One region of the Vibrio sp. SCP2 genome, then DNA from elsewhere that is predicted to be linked to it. Evidence: riboswitches for the same ligand, from Rfam matches in the RefSeq annotation. Region 1 holds a riboswitch; the other holds the start of a gene.
What was found. Region 1 has a riboswitch for thiamine pyrophosphate ahead of thiB (thiamine ABC transporter substrate binding subunit). Riboswitches for the same ligand answer to the same signal wherever they lie in the genome.
Positions count from the first base shown of each region.

Region 2: linked by a shared signal. The riboswitch ahead of thiC (phosphomethylpyrimidine synthase ThiC) and the one ahead of thiB (thiamine ABC transporter substrate binding subunit) in region 1 are both predicted to bind thiamine pyrophosphate.

Region 1 is NZ_JCAFVV010000009.1:35,285-38,414, reverse strand. Features, by position in the region: gene thiP (thiamine/thiamine pyrophosphate ABC transporter permease ThiP) at 1-489, opposite strand, end outside; gene thiB (thiamine ABC transporter substrate binding subunit) at 499-1,485, opposite strand; TPP riboswitch at 1,553-1,674, opposite strand; gene AC5O63_RS18865 (flavin prenyltransferase UbiX) at 1,817-2,443, opposite strand; gene mpl (UDP-N-acetylmuramate:L-alanyl-gamma-D-glutamyl-meso-diaminopimelate ligase) at 2,458-3,130, opposite strand, start outside.
Region 2 is NZ_JCAFVV010000011.1:926-4,055, forward strand. Features, by position in the region: gene AC5O63_RS19880 (multicopper oxidase domain-containing protein) at 1-886, shown strand, start outside; gene crcB (fluoride efflux transporter CrcB) at 995-1,378, shown strand; TPP riboswitch at 1,448-1,546, shown strand; gene thiC (phosphomethylpyrimidine synthase ThiC) at 1,710-3,130, shown strand, end outside.

The DNA.
Region 1 (3,130 bases):
TTTATGCTGCTCTTGTGGAATAGAGTCTAATGCTTGCAGAAGCAATCGGGTCGCATAAGGAAGATTAAAAAACACATGCGCCAACAAAATCCCATTGAGCCCATATATTGAGAACGGCAACTTGCTGTCTAGGCTTTTGAACAAATCAGCAATCAAACCACTATTGCCATAAATGGCAAGAAGGCCAAACACCCCGACTAAGACAGGCAACACCAGTGTTGTAGCAAACAGTTTGAGTAACAAGGATTTCCCCCTAAATCGACGGCGAGACAACGCATGCGCGACTGGGATGGCAAGGCCAACACTGAGCAAAGTAGAAAGAAAAGACTGATAGAAACTGAATTTGGTGACATGTCGATAGTATGGATCACTCCACACCTGACGGATATCTAGCGATGGCGCGTTAACCAGTAAAGCACCGAGAGCAGAAACGACAAAGGTCGCGATGATTATCGCGACCCATAAGCCAATTTTGGGGGTATTACGCAAAAGAGCCTCTTAGAATGTCAGCGCACTTTGCCATTCGCGAATCCAAGATTTACGATTTTCGGCCACTTCGTCGGCGCTAAAGGTCAGAGCCTTGCTTGGCAGAGTTAGGGTTTCAAAACCTTCAGGCAGTGCAACGTCTGTGACTGGGTACATCCAGTTACCTGTTGGCATTGCTGATTGGAACTCATCACTAAGAATAAAGTTCATAAACTCATCGGCTAGCTTTTGATTTTTAGACGCTTTCACTTTAGCAGCAACTTCGACTTGCGTGTAATGACCTTCAGCAAAATCAGCGGCGGCATACTTGTTGTCACTTTCAGCAATCAAATGATAAGCAGGAGAGGTCGTGTAAGAGAGTACCAGATCAGACTCACCTTCGAGGAACATTGAGTACGCTTCAGACCAACCTTTAGTCACAGTTACGGTTTTCTTAGCTAGATTTTGCCAAGCCTGAGTCACGTCATCTCCGTAAACAGACTTCATCCACAACATCAGACCTTGCCCTGGTGTTGAAGTACGTGGGTCTTGATAGATCACTTTCAGATCATCGCGAGATTCCACCAACTCTTTCAAGCTTTTTGGTGGGTTAGCTAGCTTCTCTTTGTTGTAAACAAACGCGAAGTAGCCGAAATCATAAGGGACGAACGTTTTGTCTGCCCACCCATTTGGCAATGCAACCTTGCTAGTGTCTACGCTATGTTCAGCCAACAAACCTGTCTTTTTCGCTTCCGCCATTAGGTTGTTGTCTAAGCCTAAAATGATATCCGCTTTGCTGTTATCGCCTTCTAATCGCAGACGGTTAAGGATAGAGACACCATCGTCTAGCGCGACGAAATTAACATCACAACCACAATGCGCTTCAAACGCTTTTTCTACAACAGGACCTGGGCCCCAATCGGCGGCAAAAGAGTCGTAGGTATAAACGGTTAAACTGTTTTCTGCGGCTGTCGCTGAGAATATCGCCAGCGTTGCTAACGCTAGGGTACTAATTGAAATGGTGCTTAGAGTGTTTTTCACTGCTCGCTCTCTCCTTGTCTGAGCGGCACAGGCTTGAGAAGCGGAGTTCAAATCCAAACTCAATTCCTACGCCAGCATTATCTGGTTCAGGTACACGGGTCCCAAGCGATAGCTCGATCTCAGCTGACGCTAACATAAGTTAGGTCAATAGCTCCCCGATGAGTAACGGTCGAATTGTAATATTAATAAACTGCAATATCTATCCCCTAAATAGTTGGAGTTGCAGCTAGGCGACAAGCAAATTCATCCCAATGAACATAGGTGTTCTATTTGATTTGGGTGAATTTGAGCAGTCAACAACGCTGCGGCTTCAAATAGGACGGGGATCGTAGCCCCAGCGAGGAACCAATCCTTGCTCTATTCCTAAATGGTCAAGAATACGCGCGACCATAAAATCAACCAGATCCTCTATCGATTTAGGTTGATGATAAAAACCTGGCGCAGCAGGCATGATGGTTACTCCCATTTGTGACAACTTGTGCATATTCTCTAGATGCAGAGTAGAAAATGGGGTTTCACGAACCACCAACAGTAGCTGACCACGCTCTTTCATCACCACGTCTGCAGCACGTTCAATCAGGTTATCCGACATACCGTGGGCAATCGCCGCAACACTGCCTGCAGAGCATGGACAGACGACCATTTGTTTCGGCGCTGCAGAGCCAGACGCCACAGGAGAGAACCAATCGTCTTTACCGCATACAACCAGCTTGTCTGGGTCACAATTAAGGTGCTCGACCAAAGTTTGCTTAGCCGAATCAGGATTGGCAGGCAGTTTAAGGTCATGTTCAGTTGCTAGCACCACTCTCGCCGCAGACGAAATAAGCAGATAAACTTGATAATCAGCAGCCAGAAGGCACTCTAATAGGCGTAAACCATAAGGAGCGCCAGAGGCACCAGTAAAGGCTAAGGTGATGGCTTTTTGTTGCTTAGTCATATTTAAAAACTACACTATTGAGCTAGCTTTGCCAGAAGCTTGTTATGAATACCTTCGAACCCGCCATTGCTCATCACCAAAATCTGATCACCTGAGCTAGCACTAGCAACAATTTGCTCCACAAGTTCATCGACATTATTGGAGGTTTGCGCAGGTTGGGCACATTGAGCGGCGATCTCTTCCACCGACCAATCAATCGAATCGGGTTGATATAAGAACACTTGATCGGCTTTTTGTAACGACGCGGCCAACGTATCCTTGTGCACACCTCGCTTCATCGTAGCGCTGCGTGGTTCGAGTACCGCGATAATTTTGCTATCGCCGACCTTGTTACGTAATCCACCGAGCGTCAGTTCAATCGCGGTCGGATGATGGGCAAAGTCGTCGTAAACCGTGATGCCATTGACCTCACCTTTGAGCTCCAAGCGGCGTTTGGTATTGATAAATTTGGCTAAAGATTCACAGGCTAAGTCTGGGGTGACGCCAACATGGCGCGCTGCAGCTATCGCCATCAAAGCGTTATCTACATTGTGATCACCAACTAGATTCCAACTTACAATACCCACTTGCTCGCCTTGGAACAGTACTTTGAACTGCGAGCCATCAATGTTTATTTTCTCCGCCTGCCAGTCACCTTGCTCACCACTAAACTCGGATTCGCTCCAACAGCCGCGCTCAAGTACATCA
Region 2 (3,130 bases), on a different contig from region 1:
GTTGATGCTTAAGCACTGGCACCTCGATAAGCAGGGGGCGTGGAAAGAATTAATGATTCCTCGTCTTAGCGCGAGAATGGGAACCCCCGGAGAGTGGAGTAGCGTCAATGGTGTACATGAGCCTAAGTATCAATTAAAGGAAAATGCCACTACCCGGCTGCGTATCGCCAACGTCGACAATACGATTACCTATCCAATTGCTATTGAAGGGGCCGAAGCATGGGTGATAGCCATCGATGGTAACCCGATTAAAGCTCCCTATAAGCTCTCTCAACATAAAATTGGCCCGGGTATGAGGGTTGACCTTGCCTTAATCGCTCCGAAGCAAGGAGAGTCCGTTTATGTCCGATATATGAAGGGTAGATTTCCGTTTCCTCTGTGTGAGTTTGAAGCGATCAGGTCTGATCTTTCCGATCATAGGCCGAGCCCTCAACTTCCTCTTAATCCTGTGCCTGATCTTGATTTGGTCAATGCGGAGAAAATTGATTTTGTATTTGAATGGGAAGGGGCAATTTCACCGGTTGGAAAAGATGGTAAGTCGGTTCCTAAGTTTTGGTTAACCAACAAACGGGCTTGGGAAGGGATGTCGAAAGATAATATCCCCGCTCCACTCGCTTCGTTACAACTGGGTAAAACTTATATTTTCTCTCTCAAGAACGTCACTCAGTATCATCATCCAATTCATATCCATGGTCATACATTCACAGTTTTGGAGCTCAATGGTAAAAAGGTCGAACAGCCTTTCCACACAGACACTGTTTTACTAGGCAAAAACGGTACGGCTATCGCAGCGTTCGTGGCGGATAATCCAGGGCGCTGGATGTATCACTGTCATGTGATCGAGCATATGAAAACCGGATTAATGGGGTATATTGAAGTAAAGTGACTCCTGTAACTTTTCAAATGTTTGCAGTTAGCAATGGCTAAATCTTAATTTATGATCTTCCGCGAGCGTGTATTTTGGCTACAATACACCCAGTAAATTGGAGGAATTATGGGTCAGTTTTCAATATTGGGTTTTATCGCACTCGGTGGTGCATTTGGAGCATGCTCTCGTTATCTTGTTTCAGAGCTTTGTGTTGTGCTTCTTGGGCGTGGTTTTCCATACGGTACGCTAACTGTTAACGTGGTCGGTTCTTTCATTATGGGCTTGCTTATTGCGGCTTTCGAAAATGAGATGCTTGCTACCGAACCATGGCGCCAAATTATCGGGTTGGGTTTTCTTGGGGCACTCACCACCTTCTCTACGTTCTCTATGGATAATGTGCTTCTAATGCAGCAAGGCGCTTTTTTTAAGATGGGTTTGAATGTGTTGTTGAATGTCTTTTTAAGTATTTCTGCTGCATGGATTGGTTTTCAAATACTCATCAAGAGCTAATGTTGGTTAAAATTTAGCTAATTATTGTTCATCACGGCTTGGTTTACCCAAGCCGTTTTTATATACTGCAATTACTTGTCGGAGTGCCATAAGGCTGAGACCGTTAATTCGGGATCCGTTGAACCTGATCAGATTAAAATCTGCGAAGGGAACAAGAGAAGATATCTACACCAGAGTTCTGTCTGGTTACCTATCAAATAGTCGAATGTTGTTATATACCATTAGTGCACACTAATAAGGTCATAATTCGATTCCTCTTGTCGCATCTTTCCGCCAAGCATTTTTATCCCATTACTTTTTATCTAAGAATAACAAAGCAAGGAAAAATGCTATGTCGAGTCGCAAACAAGCGAGACTGGAAGCAAAACAGTTCATTGATACACTTTCGGTACAGCCGTACCCAAATTCAAGCAAAGTCTATGTAGAGGGTTCACGCCCAGATATTCGTGTGCCTATGCGAGAAATCTCACTCGCGGATAGTCTTATTGGAGGCACAAAAGAAGCGCCTATTTTCGAACCTAATGAGCCTGTACGTGTTTACGATACTTCTGGTGTATACACTGACCCAGAACACACAATTGACCTTTACAGCGGTCTACCAAAGCTAAGAGAAGGGTGGATTGAAGAACGTGCCGATACTGAATTACTCGACGATGTTAGCTCGGTATACACCAAGGAGCGTTTAGAAGACGAGACGCTTGATGAGCTACGTTATGGCAATTTGCCACGAATTAGACGTGCTAAAGATGGTCAGTGTGTCACCCAGCTTCACTATGCGCGCAAGGGTCTTGTTACCCCTGAGATGGAATACATCGCCTTACGTGAAAACATGGGGCGCGCTCAATATCGCGATGAGGTGTTGAATCAACAGCACCCTGGTCAAAGCTTTGGGGCCAACTTACCCAAAGACATTACTGCAGAATTTGTTCGTAAAGAAGTCGCAGAAGGTCGAGCGATTATCCCTTCCAATATTAACCACCCAGAATCTGAACCAATGATTATTGGGCGTAACTTCTTAGTTAAAGTAAACGCTAATATCGGTAATTCATCAGTGACATCTTCAATTGAGGAAGAGGTTGAGAAGCTAGTATGGGCGACTCGCTGGGGTGGCGATACTGTTATGGACCTGTCTACTGGCCGCAATATTCACGAAACTCGTGAGTGGATTCTACGTAACAGTCCAGTGCCGATCGGTACTGTGCCAATGTACCAAGCGCTTGAAAAAGTTAACGGCATTGCGGAAAACCTCAACTGGGAAGTGATGCGCGATACTCTGATTGAGCAAGCAGAGCAGGGCGTCGATTACTTCACTATTCACGCAGGTTTACTGCTTCGCTATGTACCTATGACGGCAAAACGTGTGACTGGCATTGTTTCTCGTGGTGGTTCTATTATCGCTAAATGGTGTTTAGCGCATCATCAGGAAAGCTTCTTATATACTCATTTCCGCGAGATATGTGAAATCTGTGCCAAGTATGACGTGGCGCTTTCTCTTGGCGATGGATTACGTCCTGGCTCAGTAGCTGATGCGAACGACGAAGCGCAATTCGCTGAGCTTCGTACTCTTGGTGAACTAACCAAGATTGCTTGGGAATATGACGTACAGGTCATTATTGAAGGACCTGGCCATATTCCGATGCATATGATCAAAGAGAACATGGAAGAGCAGCTAGAGCACTGTCATGAAGCGCCGTTTTACACCCTTGGCCCACTGACAACCGATGTTGCGCCGGGCTATGATCATATCACTTC